DNA from 2 places in the Shigella sp. SIG3 genome. Region 1 is predicted to be linked to the other one. Evidence: predicted binding sites of a transcription regulator. Region 1 holds the regulator's gene; the other holds the start of a gene.

Evidence for each region. The regulator ArgR, encoded in region 1, controls arginine synthesis, uptake and breakdown. The targets are predictions, from matches to a motif close to ANTGAATAAAAATACANT.
Region 2: the regulator ArgR is predicted to act here: its motif matches at 2,346-2,363, upstream of argC (N-acetyl-gamma-glutamyl-phosphate reductase).

Annotation. Positions count from the first base shown of each region.
Region 1 covers NZ_JBQZXE010000022.1:24,575-33,587, reverse strand. The annotation lists gene zapE (cell division protein ZapE) at 1-1,069, opposite strand, end outside; gene zapG (Z-ring associated protein ZapG) at 1,263-1,661, shown strand; gene degQ (serine endoprotease DegQ) at 1,815-3,182, shown strand; gene degS (outer membrane-stress sensor serine endopeptidase DegS) at 3,272-4,339, shown strand; gene mdh (malate dehydrogenase) at 4,401-5,339, opposite strand; gene argR (transcriptional regulator ArgR) at 5,774-6,244, shown strand; gene yhcN (peroxide/acid stress response protein YhcN) at 6,609-6,872, shown strand; gene ACUU1I_RS06770 (barstar family protein) at 6,928-7,200, opposite strand; gene aaeB (p-hydroxybenzoic acid efflux pump subunit AaeB) at 7,292-9,013, opposite strand, start outside.
Region 2 covers NZ_JBQZXE010000019.1:1,084-10,096, forward strand. The annotation lists gene argH (argininosuccinate lyase) at 1-408, opposite strand, end outside; gene argB (acetylglutamate kinase) at 469-1,245, opposite strand; gene argC (N-acetyl-gamma-glutamyl-phosphate reductase) at 1,253-2,257, opposite strand; gene argE (acetylornithine deacetylase) at 2,411-3,562, shown strand; gene ppc (phosphoenolpyruvate carboxylase) at 3,914-6,565, shown strand; gene ACUU1I_RS06120 (phosphoethanolamine transferase CptA) at 6,748-8,481, shown strand; gene ACUU1I_RS06125 (helix-turn-helix transcriptional regulator) at 8,630-9,013, shown strand, end outside.

The DNA of each region.
Region 1 (9,013 bases):
ACAGGCAACGCTGGAACTCAAACTTCAGCCGCTCACCCTGATAAATTTCATACAGCGGCACTTCTGCACTCACCACTAATTTGACATGGCGCTCGTAAAACTCATCCACCAGCGCAATAAAGCGCCGCGCTTCGCTCTCCATCAACCGCGTCATGACTGGCACATCAAACAACATTACTGTGTGAAACAGGCGTGAGAGCGCAATATAGTCATGCTGACTGCGGGCGTCGACGCACAGCGTAGTAAAAGAAACCGCCAGCGTCTGGTTCTCGACGCCCATTGTCGCCAATGGCCGATGGTTGATTTCTAACGTCGGTGAATTTTCTCGTTTCACCCCCGCCAGCGCCAACCATAGTTTATCCATCTGCGCCCGGGTTTCATCGTTGAGTGGCGAAAGCCACAGATGCGCCTGAGTGAGTGTACGCAGTCGATAATCAACACCAGCGTCCACGTTCATTACATCACAATGCTGTTTAATGGCATCGATTGCAGGCAGAAAACGCGCACGTTGCAGGCCATTTCGATAAAGTTCGTCCGGCGGAATATTTGACGTCGCTACCAGGGTAATACCGCGGGTGAACAGGGCTTTCATCAGACCGCCAAGTAGCATGGCGTCGGTAATATCAGAAACAAAAAATTCGTCAAAACAGAGCACGTCAGTTTCGGCTTTAAAGCGATCGGCAATAATTTCCAGCGGATCGGTCTGCCCCTGTAAGGCAGTTAGCTCTTCGTGCACCCGCAGCATAAAACGGTGAAAGTGCAGGCGCTGTTTCCGCTCTCCCGGCAGGCTTTGATAGAAAAGGTCCATCAGCCAGGTTTTCCCGCGTCCTACACCGCCCCACATATATAAGCCACGCACTGGCGTATGCTTTGTGTCTTCGCGTTTACCCCACAGCTTACCGACCCGCGCCATTAGCCCACTCGTCCTGGGGGCTGGTGGCCTGCTATTGATGAGTTCTTGATAAATAATTTCCAGGCGGCTGACGGCCTCTTTTTGAACGTCGTCGGGTTGATGGCTGCCTTCATTGAGCGCCTTCAGGTATTGCGATGTTGGGGTAACGCTTTGCATGATCTTATTGTTATTCCTTGAATAATCGGTGCGCCGTTGTTCACGGTTGACGAAAAAAAGGCCGTTCTACACTACGCGATATGCAGTCGGGATTCCACTTCTGTGGAATTAACGGTTATAGTGGCATAATCAGCCGCAGGCATGGAGCCTGAAGCCAACACCCTACGGAAACAAAAGACAACGGGAGATGTTCATGACCTGGGAATATGCGCTAATTGGGTTAGTCGTCGGCATCATTATTGGTGCTGTGGCCATGCGTTTTGGTAATCGTAAACTACGCCAGCAACAGGCGTTGCAGTACGAACTGGAAAAGAATAAAGCTGAACTGGACGAGTATCGCGAAGAGCTGGTTAGCCACTTTGCCCGCAGCGCGGAATTACTGGATACCATGGCGCACGACTATCGCCAGCTGTATCAGCACATGGCAAAAAGCTCCAGCAGCCTGCTGCCGGAACTGTCTGCTGAAGCAAACCCGTTCCGTAATCGTCTGGCAGAGTCTGAAGCCAGCAACGATCAGGCACCGGTGCAGATGCCTCGCGACTATTCTGAAGGCGCATCCGGCCTGCTGCGTACTGGCGCGAAGCGCGACTAATTTATTTTTCGGGCGCAGCCATTGCGCCCTCCTCTTCTCTCCCTCCACGACTATCATTTAATCTGGTGTCTCATTGTTAGCCGTCTGAAAATTCAATAACATCAAACTGTTTTGAATCTCTTTTCTTATCATTCAGGTACGAGAGCAGGAATAATGAAAAAACAAACCCAGCTGTTGAGTGCATTAGCGTTAAGTGCCGGGTTAACTCTCTCGGCGTCATTTCAGGCCGTCGCGTCGATTCCAGGCCAGGTTGCCGATCAGGCCCCTCTCCCCAGTCTGGCTCCAATGCTGGAAAAAGTGCTTCCGGCAGTGGTGAGCGTACGGGTGGAAGGAACGGCCAGTCAGGGACAGAAAATCCCGGAAGAATTCAAAAAGTTTTTTGGTGATGATTTACCGGATCAACCTGCACAACCCTTCGAAGGTTTAGGTTCCGGTGTCATCATCAACGCCAGTAAAGGCTATGTGCTGACCAACAACCATGTGATTAATCAGGCACAGAAAATCAGTATTCAGCTCAATGATGGGCGCGAGTTTGATGAAAAACTGATTGGTAGCGATGACCAGAGCGATATCGCCCTGTTACAAATTCAAAACCCGAGCAAATTAACGCAAATCGCTATTGCCGACTCCGATAAATTGCGCGTCGGTGATTTTGCCGTAGCGGTCGGTAACCCATTTGGCCTTGGGCAAACCGCCACCTCTGGCATTGTTTCCGCATTAGGCCGCAGCGGGTTGAATCTTGAAGGTCTGGAAAACTTTATCCAGACAGATGCTTCCATTAACCGCGGTAACTCCGGCGGTGCACTATTAAACCTTAACGGTGAGTTAATTGGCATCAACACTGCAATCCTTGCGCCTGGCGGCGGGAGCGTCGGGATTGGATTTGCCATCCCCAGTAATATGGCGCGAACACTGGCGCAGCAGCTTATCGACTTTGGTGAAATCAAACGCGGTTTGTTAGGCATCAAAGGCACCGAGATGAGTGCCGATATCGCCAAAGCCTTCAACCTTGACGTGCAGCGTGGCGCGTTTGTCAGCGAAGTGTTGCCAAGTTCTGGCTCAGCGAAAGCGGGCGTCAAAGCGGGCGATATTATTACCAGCCTCAACGGCAAACCGCTGAATAGCTTTGCTGAGTTGCGCTCTCGTATCGCGACTACAGAGCCGGGCACGAAAGTGAAGCTTGGCCTGCTGCGTAACGGCAAACCACTGGAAGTAGAAGTGACGCTTGATACCAACACCTCTTCGTCGGCCAGCGCTGAAATGATCACGCCAGCGCTGGAAGGTGCAACGTTGAGCGATGGTCAGCTAAAAGATGGCGGCAAAGGTATTAAGATAGATGAAGTTGTCAAAGGAAGCCCAGCTGCTCAGGCTGGCTTGCAAAAAGACGATGTGATCATTGGCGTCAACCGCGATCGGGTGAACTCGATTGCTGAAATGCGTAAAGTGCTGGCGGCAAAACCGGCCATCATCGCCCTGCAAATTGTACGCGGCAATGAAAGCATCTATCTGCTGATGCGTTAATGTCGTAAACCGGGCATCAGGCTGACGTGTGATGTCCGGTTAACTCGTGGTATGCTGCTGCCGTTCCCTTTTTTAATGACGCCTCCATCATGTTTGTGAAGCTCTTACGTTCCGTTGCGATTGGATTAATTGTCGGCGCTATTCTGCTGGTTGCCATGCCTTCGCTGCGCAGCCTTAACCCGCTTTCCACTCCGCAATTTGACAGTACCGATGAGACGCCTGCCAGCTATAATCTGGCGGTTCGCCGCGCCGCGCCAGCGGTGGTTAACGTTTACAACCGTGGTTTGAACACCAACTCTCACAACCAGCTTGAGATCCGCACCCTGGGATCCGGTGTAATCATGGATCAACGCGGTTATATCATCACCAATAAACACGTCATCAACGACGCCGATCAGATCATCGTCGCCTTACAGGATGGACGTGTATTTGAAGCATTGCTGGTGGGATCTGACTCTCTAACCGATCTGGCGGTACTTAAAATTAATGCCACTGGCGGTTTACCTACCATTCCAATTAATGCACGTCGCGTACCGCACATTGGCGACGTAGTACTGGCGATCGGTAACCCGTACAACCTCGGGCAGACCATTACCCAAGGGATTATTAGTGCCACGGGTCGAATCGGTCTGAACCCGACCGGGCGGCAAAACTTCCTACAAACCGATGCTTCCATTAACCACGGTAACTCTGGCGGCGCGCTGGTGAACTCGCTGGGAGAACTGATGGGCATTAACACGCTGTCGTTTGATAAGAGTAACGATGGCGAAACGCCGGAAGGTATCGGCTTTGCGATTCCTTTCCAGTTAGCAACCAAAATTATGGATAAGCTGATCCGCGATGGTCGCGTGATCCGCGGCTACATTGGTATCGGCGGACGCGAGATCGCACCACTGCACGCGCAGAGCGGTGGTATAGATCAACTGCAAGGGATCGTGGTTAATGAAGTGTCACCTGACGGCCCAGCGGCGAATGCGGGTATTCAGGTCAACGATCTGATTATTTCGGTGGATAACAAACCGGCCATCTCTGCTCTGGAGACGATGGATCAGGTGGCGGAAATTCGCCCTGGTTCGGTGATCCCGGTTGTAGTGATGCGTGATGATAAGCAGTTAACGCTGCAGGTCACCATTCAGGAATATCCGGCAACCAATTAAGTCGAGTGCTCAAAACAAAAACCGGAGTCTGTGCTCCGGTTTTTTATTATTCGCTAATCAATTACTTATTAACGAACTCTTCGCCCAGGGCGATATCTTTCTTGAGCGTATCCAGCATACCTTCCAGCGCGTTCTGTTCAAATGCGCTCAGGGTACCGATAGATTTACGCTCTTCCACGCCGTTTTTACCCAGCAGCAGCGGTTGAGAGAAGAAACGGGCGTACTGACCGTCGCCTTCAACGTAGGCACATTCGACAACGCCTTGTTCGCCCTGCAGTGCACGAACCAGAGACAGACCAAAACGTGCAGCTGCCTGGCCCATAGACAGGGTTGCAGACCCGCCACCGGCTTTCGCTTCAACCACCTCAGTACCCGCGTTCTGGATACGTTTGGTCAGATCAGCCACTTCCTGCTCGGTAAAACTAACGCCAGGAACCTGTGACAGCAGCGGCAGAATGGTAACACCAGAGTGACCGCCAATAACCGGCACTTCAACTTCGCCTGGCTGTTTGCCTTTCAGTTCCGCAACAAAGGTGTTGGAACGAATGATATCCAGCGTGGTAACGCCGAACAGTTTGTTTTTGTCATAAACACCGGCTTTTTTCAGCACTTCAGCAGCAATTGCAACTGTGGTGTTAACCGGGTTAGTGATAATACCAATGCACGCTTTCGGGCAGTTTTTCGCAACTTGCTGTACCAGGTTTTTCACGATGCCGGCGTTAACGTTAAACAGGTCGGAACGATCCATACCCGGTTTACGCGCTACGCCTGCAGAGATAAGAACGACATCTGCGCCTTCCAGCGCCGGAGTCGCATCTTCACCAGAAAAACCTTTGATTTTCACAGCAGTAGGGATATGGCTCAGATCGACGGCCACACCGGGAGTCACTGGAGCGATATCATACAGAGAGAGTTCTGAACCTGAAGGCAGTTGGGTTTTTAACAGTAGTGCAAGCGCCTGGCCAATACCGCCAGCAGCGCCGAGGACTGCGACTTTCATCCTAAACTCCTTATTATATTGATAAACTAAGATATGTTGCTCCGCTGCCGCGACCTTAATCCACAAAATTGCCGTTTACAATGACCACATCTCAAGAATGTGTAGTCACGCAAGTTTAGCGTTTATGCATTTAATTGCCGTAATCAGGAACCTAACTTACGTAATTAACAGTCGCTTATGCATTAGCGCAACATTCCAACAGGTGGTGACAATATACCCTACCGTTCAGCCAAAACAACATCAATTTGATAACAATTAATTTACTTTTAAACAGAATTTGCATGCCGTGACGCAGGCATGTTTCTCAATAACGAAATTTGATAAAATCCCGCTCTTTCATAACATTATTTCAGCCTTCTTCAGGGCTGACTGTTTGCATAAAAATTCATCTGTATGCACAATAATGTTGTATCAACCACCATATCGGGTGACTTATGCGAAGCTCGGCTAAGCAAGAAGAACTAGTTAAAGCATTTAAAGCATTACTTAAAGAAGAGAAATTTAGCTCCCAGGGCGAAATCGTCGCCGCGTTGCAGGAGCAAGGCTTTGACAATATTAATCAGTCTAAAGTCTCGCGGATGTTGACCAAGTTTGGTGCTGTACGTACACGCAATGCCAAAATGGAAATGGTTTACTGCCTGCCAGCTGAACTGGGTGTACCAACCACCTCCAGTCCATTGAAGAATCTGGTGCTGGATATCGACTACAACGATGCAGTTGTCGTGATTCATACCAGCCCTGGCGCGGCGCAGTTAATTGCTCGCCTGCTGGACTCACTGGGCAAAGCAGAAGGTATTCTGGGCACCATCGCTGGCGATGACACCATCTTTACCACCCCTGCTAACGGTTTCACCGTCAAAGACCTGTACGAAGCGATTTTAGAGCTGTTCGACCAGGAGCTTTAATCTCTGCCCCGTCGCTTCTGGCGGCGGGGAAAATGTTGCTTATCCCTCTCATTCCCCTTCTTTCTCCTGCGATACATTTAACGAATAGTGCGTTTTACCGCGACACATCATTCACAAAATGAATACATACGGTAAAAAAAGCACATTATGCAAAATTCATTATCTAATTGAAAATACTATAATTAATAATAAATAACCGTGTTTTTTATACTTTTTTGTTATTAAAATTCACATTTTTAACACTTAGTATCAACTGAAACAGTTAGCGTGGTATTAATTAGTTCAATAATTAGTGTATGCTTGATTTTGTGATATGGGTCACGAAACAAAGGCCCAGCTAAAAGATTATGTCGAGGTAAAAATCATGAAAATCAAAACCACTGTAGCTGCATTAAGCGTACTTTCTGTTCTCTCTTTCGGTGCATTCGCTGCCGACTCCATTGATGCTGCACAAGCACAAAATCGTGAAGCAATCGGGACCGTATCCGTAAGTGGTGTGGCGTCTTCGCCAATGGATATACGTGAAATGCTGAACAAAAAAGCGGAAGAGAAAGGCGCAACGGCCTACCAGATTACTGAAGCTCGTAGCGGTGACACCTGGCACGCTACGGCTGAACTGTACAAATAAACCCTCATCGTTTTGTCCGACGATATTGCCCCCGGTTCGGGGGCTTTTTTTTGCGCTAATGACGAACATTAAAACGCAAATGCCCTTCCAGCTCTTCCTCTGCCTCATCAAACAGCAATATTAACGCGCCAAAACGGCGACGCGTTTTCTCTCCCAGATGAACAAATTCAATCTCAAGTGGTAGCGGCAGGACATCGTTCATTAACACATCCCATAGTGAGTCAAGATCGCGTACCTTATCTTTAGCCAGACCAAGGGTTTGGCTAAAGTCACGATAAAAATCCTCCTGACTCTCAATCTCATTAAAATCAAAGGCATAAATATTCATCTGTTGCCACCGTCACGTTTCGCGGCGAGTTCTGCCGTGCATCGCTAAGTATAGCCATGAAAAAACCGACGCTTTTGGCGTCGGTTTTGACTTAACTATCGGTCAACGCATGTTGATACTTATGGAGCATCCCCGCCAGCCGATGAACCGGTTCCGTCACCTGCGGTGGCGCTTGCCAGATGCGTAGCTTTTCCTGGTAGATTTCCAGTTCTTCCAGCAACTGGCCAAAGTACCGACGACGTTTATCATCGCTACGGGCAGATATCACATGGTCTGCTGTGCGGCGCATTTGTCGGTGAAACGCCGATAAATCCTCGTTAACCGGGATCGGCGCATCACGCAGGCGCTGGTGCGCGATAATCATCGTCAGCGCCAGGCGAAATTTCGGCAAATCCCCTGGGAACTTATTCATCAGCAAAAACAGCTGCTGATAAAGTGCCGGGAGGTGGTTCTCTTTACGACGTGCCACATTGGTAGTCATCGCGGAAACAGCGGCAGAAACAAACTGATTAAGCAGTACACGTCCAGTCCTGTCGCGCGATTTATCCCGCACCAGCAAAATAACGGTGAACGCGAGCACACAGCCGACGATTTGCCCTAATGCGCTGTCGAGAAACTGACTGAAATGGAAAGTCATCGGGTTATCCAGCACGATAATATTTATGGTGCTGGCCAGTGCCCCCATCGAGCCCAGTCGCCGTTTCTGTACTTCTATACCGAGGAAGAATCCCAGCACTGCCAGGCTAATACACAGCAGCAACATGCTCTGTTGGGTATTAGGGATAATCACCAAAAAGTAGAGCAGCCCTAACGGCAGCGCGGCCAGCGTCCCATAGATAAAGTCGATCGCCACCATGCGTGGATTCGGCAAACGCATTGCCAGTGACGTCACGACCGCAATCATCACCATTGCACCACTGCCGGAAGTCCAGCCCGTCCACAGCCAGAAAAGCGTGCCCAGAATGCAGGAAAGTGTGGTTCGCCAGAAGTTAACCATTGCATGATGACGTTCGGCTGACTCTACTTTTACTTCCGGTTCGCCTTGCAGGATCTCTTCTTCGGTGGCGTTGATTTTTGTGTTACTGATAACGCCGCGCTTGAGAAGCTGATAACGCGTTGCCGCCGCGACCCAGCTATAAATGGTGACAGGCGTTTCCCGTTCCCCGGTCCAGGCGATAACTCTCCGCAGGCGTTTGAGCTGCTTGTGGACGTCCTGCGCGGTTTCTACCGGCGTGTCAAAAAATTCGCGGAAAGTATCAGTGATCAATTCCGGGCGCGTATTCTGAATAAGATAAGTTTCGCAGGATTGGGTAATCAGCGTCAGCGATAGCGTATTGATCGCTTTTAAACGTCGATTGGCCCGCGCCCAGCGGGAAGATTCCATATTCAGGTTGCTGCGCATGCCTTGTAGTGCCGTGGTGCGTCGCACCAGGTCGCCCCAGGCTTTATCGACAACTTCACCATCGCCATGCTTGATACAGAGTTGCATTAATTGATATTGCGCGACCAGCAAACTTTCCAGCTCTCGATCTACTTCTTGTTTGATCGATCGCGGAGAAAAGAGCAAATCCGCCATAATCGCACACACAATACCGATAACGATCTCGCTACAACGTTCGACGGCAAACTGCGGCGTAAGCAATGGTTCCGGCTGAATGGTGATCACAATGATCAGCGCGGTATAACCGGCCAGCCCCCACGCGTACGAGTTTTCTATTCGTACCAGCGAGGATATCCAGGTACAAAAACCGGCCCAGATACAGCACACCAGAATCATCAATAATGGTGCGCGGATCATCGCAATGATGATCAC
Region 2 (9,013 bases), on a different contig from region 1:
TTGCAGCTGCCGGTTAGCCGTCAGTAACTCGCTAACGGTATCTTTGCACCACAGTTTCAGGTCAGTCGCTACCTGATCATTACGGCTACGCCCGGTATGCAGCTTTTTGCCTAACTGGCCCACTTTGTCGATCAGTTTGCCTTCCACCCAGCTATGGATATCTTCGGCGTCGCTTTCAAGGATTTGTTGTGGCCTGGCGCGAACATCTTCCAGCAACACGTTCAGCGCCTCTTCCAGTTGCGCCTGCTCTTCTGCGGTTAACACGCCGACCGTTACCAAGGCTTTGGACCAGGCCACAGAGCCAACAATATCCTGCTCCGCCAGACGGTAATCAAAGCGCAGTGAGTCGTTGAATTGTTTGAACCGTTGATCTGCTGCCTGGGTAAAACGCCCGCCCCAAAGTGCCATAACTCTGTTTCCTTATTTTGAAATTCAATGCCGGAAAGCTGCTCCTCCGGCTAACAAAACTTAAGCTAAAATCCGCGTACCCATCGGCATACCGTTAAACAGTGCCGGAAGCTGCTCCGCATAACGCCAAGAAGCGATATCTACCGGACGGCCCAGCGTGCGGGCCGCATCCAGCGCCGCGTTCACTTTCACTATCATGCCGTCAGTAATAATGCCCTGCTCAATCAGTTGTTCTGCTTTCGCGGCGGTCATTTCGGCAATGCGTTGCCCTTTGCCGTCGAGAATGCCGCTGACGTCGGAGAGCAAAATCAGATCCGCGCCCAGCGTTGCCGCCAGCGCCGTTGCCGCCTGGTCGGCATTGACGTTCATCAGTTGCCCTTCGTCTGTTACGCCAATGGAGCTGACCACCGGCAGATAACCGTTCTCCAGCAAGGAGTTGATAAGCTTAGGCGAACCTGGCTGCGCCAGTCCAACATGACCTAACTCTTCATCAAGCTGGGTCACTTTGACGCTGTCGCCGTCACCGAGAAACAAACCTACGGCCGCAATCTGATGTTTCTTCGCCCATGCCAACAGGGTTTTATTTGCCGTTCCCGCCAGTGCTCCGGTGATAATGTCTATCTGATCAGCAGGCGTCACCCGCAGGCCGTTTTTCTTTTTCACCGGCAGATTCAGCCCTTTCATCAGCTCATCCACCACGCAACCGCCGCCGTGCACAATCACCAGCGGACGCTGATGTGACTCACGATAATTCACCAATGCGCTAAACAGACGTTCCAGCGCCTCTTCACTATCCAGCAGTACGCCGCCCAGTTTGATAATTAATGGATTCATCATTGCACCCTTAAATAAGAGACTGCGTTTCCGCATAGCCGAAACGAATATTGGCGCACTGTACCGCTTGTGCCGCCGCGCCTTTCAGTAAGTTGTCTTCGGTCGCCACAATAATCAGATGCTCGCCCTGAACGGCAAACCCGATATCGCAAAATGGCAGCCCAACGACATTTTTCAGCGCCGGAACGCCTTTGTCATACAGCCGCACCAGCGGTTTATGGGCATACGCCTGCTGTAACGCTTGCGCGACTTGCGCCTGGGTCACACCCGATTTCAGGCGGCAGGTAATGGTTTCGAGAATGCCGCGCGGGAAATTGCCCAGATGTGGGGTGAAGATAACGTCAGCACCGAGGTGTGTGGCGATCTCTGGTTGATGGCGATGAGTAAAGACGCCATACGGTTGCAGGCTAACTTCACAAAAACTATTTGAAATCGCTGCCTTACGTCCTGCACCGCTCACGCCGCTGGTGGCGTTGATCACCGGCCACTGATTGAGGTCAAGAAGATCGGCATCAATCAACGGTTTCAGCGCCAGCTGTGCCGCCGTCGGATAACAGCCTGGCACCGCAATCAAATTCGCTTCTTTTAATTTATTACCGCACCACTCCGCCAGACCGTAGGCTGCCTGTTCCAGCAGTTCCGGGTATTGATGGGTAAAGCCGTAATATTTTTCATAGAAGGTGGCGTCGTTAACACGAAACGCGCCGGAAAGGTCGAACACCACGCAGCCCGCTTCAAGAAACTGCGGCGCTAAATCGTGGCTAACTTCATGGGCGGTGGCGAGAAACACTACGTCCACCCCTGGGCTAAACTCGCTGATATCCGACATCGGCTGCAACGGCAGCTCAACGATGCCTTTTAGCTGCGGATGCAAATCGGAGATTAACTTTCCCGCATCATTGCTTTGCGCTGAAACAGTCAAAGCGGTTATGTTCATATGCGGATGGCGATTTACATAGGTCACTAGCTCTGCGCCAGCGTAGCCGCTGGCACCCACAATCAGCGTATTCAACATCGGGGCTATTCACCTTCTTATGTCTGGTTGCCAGGTTAAACGTAAAACATTCACCTTACGGCTGGTGGGTTTTATTACGCTCAACGTTAGTGTATTTTTATTCATAAATACTGCATGAATATTGATACTATCATGACCAGAGGTGTGTCAACAATGAAAAACAAATTACCGCCATTTATCGAGATTTACCGCGCTCTGATTGCCACACCTTCAATAAGCGCTACGGAAGAGGCACTCGATCAAAGCAATGCAGATTTAATCACTCTGCTGGCGGACTGGTTTAAAGATTTGGGCTTCAATGTGGAAGTGCAGCCTGTTCCAGGAACTCGCAACAAATTTAATATGCTGGCCAGTTACGGACAGGGGGCTGGCGGCTTGTTGCTGGCGGGGCATACCGATACGGTGCCATTTGATGACGGTCGCTGGACGCGCGATCCGTTTACACTGACGGAGCATGACGGCAAGCTTTACGGCTTAGGCACCGCCGACATGAAAGGCTTTTTTGCGTTTATCCTTGATGCGCTACGCGATGTCGACGTCACGAAACTGAAAAAACCGCTCTACATTCTGGCGACTGCTGATGAAGAAACCAGTATGGCCGGAGCGCGTTATTTTGCCGAAACTACCGCCCTGCGCCCGGATTGCGCCATCATTGGCGAACCGACGTCACTACAACCGGTACGCGCACATAAAGGTCATATCTCTAACGCCATCCGTATTCAGGGCCAGTCGGGGCACTCCAGCGATCCAGCACGCGGAGTTAACGCTATCGAACTAATGCACGACGCCATCGGGCATATTTTGCAATTGCGCGATAACCTGAAAGAACGTTATCACTACGAAGCATTTACCGTGCCATACCCTACGCTCAACCTCGGGCATATTCACGGTGGCGACGCTTCTAACCGTATTTGCGCTTGCTGTGAGTTGCATATGGATATTCGTCCGCAGCCTGGCATGACACTCAATGAACTTAATGGTTTGCTCAACGATGCATTGGCTCCGGTGAGCGAACGCTGGCCGGGTCGTCTGACGGTCGACGAGCTGCATCCGCCGATCCCTGGCTATGAATGCCCACCGAATCATCAACTGGTTGAAGTGGTTGAGAAATTGCTCGGAGCAAAAACCGAAGTGGTGAATTACTGTACCGAAGCGCCGTTTATTCAAACGTTATGCCCGACGCTGGTGCTCGGTCCGGGTTCCATCAATCAAGCTCATCAGCCTGATGAATATCTGGAGACGCGGTTTATTAAACCCACCCGTGAGTTGATTATCCAGGTAATTCACCATTTTTGCTGGCATTAAAACGTAGGCCGGATAAGGCGCTCGCGCCGCATCCGGCACCGTTGCCAAACTCCGGTGCCGCAATAATGTCGGATGCGATGCTTGCGCATCTTATCCGACCTACACCTTTGGTGTTATGTATGGCGATTTTTTAACATTTCCATAAGTTACGCTTATTTAAAGCGTCGTGAATTTAATGGCGTAAATTCCTGCTATTTATTCGTTTGCTGAAGCGATTTCGCAGCATTTGACGTCACCGCTTTTACGTGGCTTTATAAAAGACGACGAAAAGCAAAGCCCGAGCATATTCGCGCCAATGCGACGTGAAGGATACAGGGCTATCAAACGATAAGATGGGGTGTCTGGGGTAATATGAACGAACAATATTCCGCATTGCGTAGTAATGTCAGTATGCTCGGCAAAGTGCTGGGAGAAACCATCAAGGATGCGTTGGGAGAACACATTCTTGAACGCGTAGAAACTATCCGTAAGTTGTCGAAATCTTCACGCGCTGGCAATGATGCTAACCGCCAGGAGTTGCTCACCACCTTACAAAATTTGTCGAACGACGAGCTGCTGCCCGTTGCGCGTGCGTTTAGTCAGTTCCTGAACCTGGCCAACACCGCCGAGCAATACCACAGCATTTCGCCGAAAGGCGAAGCTGCCAGCAACCCGGAAGTGATCGCCCGCACCCTGCGTAAACTGAAAAACCAGCCGGAACTGAGCGAAGACACCATCAAAAAAGCAGTGGAATCGCTGTCGCTGGAACTGGTCCTCACGGCTCACCCAACCGAAATTACCCGTCGTACACTGATCCACAAAATGGTGGAAGTGAACGCCTGTTTAAAACAGCTCGATAACAAAGATATCGCTGACTACGAACACAACCAGCTGATGCGTCGCCTGCACCAGTTGATCGCCCAGTCATGGCATACCGATGAAATCCGTAAGCTGCGTCCAAGCCCGGTAGATGAAGCCAAATGGGGCTTTGCCGTAGTAGAAAACAGCCTGTGGCAAGGCGTACCGAATTACCTGCGCGAACTGAACGAACAACTGGAAGAGAATCTCGACTACAAACTGCCCGTCGAATTTGTTCCGGTACGTTTTACCTCGTGGATGGGCGGTGACCGCGACGGCAACCCGAACGTCACTGCCGATATCACCCGCCACGTCCTGCTGCTCAGCCGCTGGAAAGCCACCGATCTGTTCCTGAAAGATATTCAGGTTCTGGTTTCTGAACTGTCGATGGTTGAAGCGACCCCTGAACTGCTGGCGCTGGTTGGCGAAGAAGGTGCCGCAGAACCGTATCGCTATCTGATGAAAAACCTGCGTTCTCGCCTGATGGCGACACAGGCATGGCTGGAAGCGCGCCTGAAAGGCGAAGAACTGCCAAAACCAGAAGGGCTGCTGACACAAAACGAAGAACTGTGGGAACCGCTCTACGCTTGCTACCAGTCACTTCAGGCGTGTGGCATGGGTATTATCGCCAACGGCGATCTGCTCGACACCCTGCGCCGCGTGAAATGTTTCGGCGTACCGCTGGTCCGTATTGATATCCGTCAGGAGAGCACCCGCCATACCGAAGCGCTGGGCGAGCTGACCCGCTACCTCGGTATCGGCGACTACGAAAGCTGGTCAGAGGCCGACAAACAGGCGTTCCTGATCCGCGAACTGAACTCCAAACGTCCGCTTCTGCCGCGCAACTGGCAACCAAGCGCCGAAACGCGCGAAGTGCTCGATACCTGCCAGGTGATTGCCGAAGCGCCGCAAGGCTCCATTGCCGCCTACGTGATCTCGATGGCGAAAACGCCGTCCGACGTACTGGCTGTCCACCTGCTGCTGAAAGAAGCGGGTATCGGGTTTGCGATGCCGGTTGCTCCGCTGTTTGAAACCCTCGATGACCTGAACAACGCCAACGATGTCATGACCCAGCTGCTCAATATCGACTGGTATCGCGGCCTGATTCAGGGCAAACAGATGGTGATGATTGGCTATTCCGACTCAGCAAAAGATGCGGGCGTGATGGCAGCTTCCTGGGCGCAATATCAGGCACAGGATGCATTAATCAAAACCTGCGAAAAAGCGGGTATTGAGCTGACGTTGTTCCACGGTCGCGGCGGTTCCATTGGTCGCGGCGGCGCACCTGCCCATGCGGCGCTGCTGTCACAACCGCCAGGAAGCCTGAAAGGTGGCCTGCGCGTGACTGAACAGGGCGAGATGATCCGCTTTAAATATGGTCTGCCAGAAATCACCGTCAGCAGCCTGTCGCTTTACACCGGGGCGATTCTGGAAGCCAACCTGCTGCCACCACCTGAGCCGAAAGAGAGCTGGCGTCGCATTATGGATGAACTGTCAGTCATCTCCTGCGATCTCTACCGTGGCTACGTACGTGAAAACAAAGATTTTGTGCCTTACTTCCGCTCCGCTACGCCGGAACAAGAATTGGGCAAACTGCCGTTGGGTTCACGTCCGGCGAAACGTCGCCCAACCGGCGGCGTCGAGTCGCTGCGCGCCATACCGTGGATTTTTGCCTGGACGCAAAACCGCCTGATGCTCCCCGCCTGGCTGGGTGCAGGTACGGCGCTGCAAAAAGTGGTCGAAGATGGCAAACAGAGCGAGCTGGAAGCCATGTGCCGCGATTGGCCATTCTTCTCGACGCGTCTCGGCATGCTGGAGATGGTCTTCGCCAAAGCAGACCTGTGGTTGGCGGAATACTATGATCAACGTCTGGTAGACAAAGCACTGTGGCCGTTAGGTAAAGAGTTACGCAACCTGCAAGAAGAAGACATCAAAGTGGTGCTGGCGATTGCCAACGATTCCCATCTGATGGCCGATCTGCCGTGGATTGCAGAGTCTATTCAGCTACGGAATATTTACACCGACCCGCTGAACGTATTGCAGGCCGAGTTGCTGCACCGCTCCCGCCAGGCAGAAAAAGAAGGCCAGGAACCGGATCCTCGCGTCGAACAAGCGTTAATGGTCACTATTGCCGGGATTGCGGCAGGTATGCGTAATACCGGCTAATCTTCCTCTTCTGCAAACCCTCGTGCTTTTGCGCGAGGGTTTTCTGAAATACTTCTGTTCTAACACCCTCGTTTTCAATATATTTCTGTCTGCATTTTATTCAAATTCTGAATATACCTTCAGATATCCTTAAGGAATTGTCGTTACATTCGGCGATATTTTTTTCAAGACAGGTTCTTACTATGCATTCCACAGAAGTCCAGGCTAAACCCCTTTCTAGCTGGAAAGCCCTGGGTTGGGCACTGCTCTACTTTTGGTTTTTCTCTACTCTGCTACAGGCCATTATTTACATCAGTGGTTATAGTGGCACCAACGGCATTCGCGACTCGCTGTTATTCAGCTCGCTGTGGTTGATCCCGGTATTCCTCTTTCCGAAGCGGATTAAAATTATTGCCGCAGTGATCGGCGTGGTGCTATGGACGGCCTCTCTGGCGGCGCTGTGCTACTACGTCATCTACGGGCAGGAGTTCTCGCAGAGCGTTCTGTTTGTGATGTTCGAAACCAACACCAACGAAGCCAGCGAGTATTTAAGCCAGTATTTCAGCCTGAAAATTGTGCTTATCGCGCTGGCCTATACGGCGGTGGCAGTTCTGCTGTGGACACGCCTGCGCCCGGTCTATATTCCAAAGCCGTGGCGTTATGTTGTCTCTTTTGCCCTGCTTTATGGCTTGATTCTGCATCCGATCGCCATGAATACGTTTATCAAAAACAAGCCGTTTGAGAAAACGTTGGATAACCTAGCCTCGCGTATGGAGCCTGCCGCACCGTGGCAATTCCTGACCGGCTATTATCAGTATCGTCAGCAACTAAACTCGCTAACAAAGTTACTGAATGAAAATAATGCCTTGCCGCCACTGGCTAATTTCAAAGATGAATCGGGTAACGAACCGCGCACTTTAGTGCTGGTGATTGGCGAGTCGACCCAGCGCGGACGCATGAGTCTGTACGGTTATCCGCGTGAAACCACGCCGGAGCTGGATGCGCTGCATAAAACCGATCCGAATCTGACCGTGTTTAATAACGTAGTTACGTCTCGTCCGTACACCATTGAAATCCTGCAACAGGCGCTGACCTTTGCCAATGAAAAGAACCCGGATCTGTATCTGACGCAGCCGTCGCTGATGAACATGATGAAACAGGCGGGTTATAAAACCTTCTGGATCACCAACCAGCAGACGATGACCGCCCGCAATACCATGCTGACGGTATTTTCGCGCCAGACCGACAAGCAGTACTACATGAACCAGCAACGTACGCAGAGTGCGCGTGAATACGACACCAACGTGCTGAAGCCGTTCCAGGATGTGCTGAATGACCCTGCGCCGAAGAAACTGATCATCGTTCATCTGCTGGGTACGCATATCAAATACAAATACCGCTACCCGGAAAATCAGGGCAAGTTTGATGGCAATACCGATCATGTTCCTCCAGGATTAAGCGCAGAAGAGCTGGAATCATATAACGATTATGACAACGCTAACCTGTATAACGATCATGTGGTTGCCAGCCTGATTAAAGACTTTAAAGCGGCAGACCCGAACGGATTCCTGGTTTACTTCTCTGACCACGGTGAAGAGGTTTACGACACGCCGCCGCACAAAACTCAGGGGCGTAACGAAGACAACCCGACGCGCCACATGTACACCATTCCGTTCCTGCTGTGGACGTCGGAAAAATGGCAAGCGACTCATCCCCGTGATTTCTCACAGGATGTCGATCGTAAATACAGCCTGGCGGAACTGATCCACACCTGGTCAGATTTGGCGGGCTTATCTTACGACGGTTACGATCCAACCCGTTCAGTGGTGAATCCGCAGTTCAAAGAAACTACCCGCTGGATTGGTAACCCGTACAAGAAAAACGCGCTGATCGATTACGACACTCTGCCGTATGGCGATCAGGTGGGTAATCAGTAGATGACCTTTGTATAGCGTCTGGCGCTATTTGCCGGATGCGATACTGCCGCAATGTTTACATCGAACTCCCCTCAGGCCACACTTTTCAGGTGGCCTTTTTTAATAATGCCAGTTACTGTTTTCCCGTCTACATACCTAAGGGAATAACATGTATCACGACGTCAGCTATTTGCTCTCCCGCCTGATCAACGGCCCGCTGTCCCTGCGCCAGATTTACTTTGCCAGCAGTAACGGCCCGGTGCCCGATCTTGCGTATCAGGTCGATTTTCCACGGCTGGAAATTGTGCTGGAAGGTGAGTTTGTTGATACCGGCGCTGGAGCAACGTTAGTTCCCGGCGATGTGCTGTACGTTGCCGCTGGTGGCTGGAATTTCCCACAATGGAAAACACCCGCTACCACCTTTAGCGTGCTGTTTGGCAAACAGCAACTCGGCTTCAGCGTCGTGCAATGGGATGGCAAACAATATCAAAATCTGGCGAAGCAACACGTCGCCCGACGCGGCCCACGCATAGGTTCTTTTCTGCTACAAACG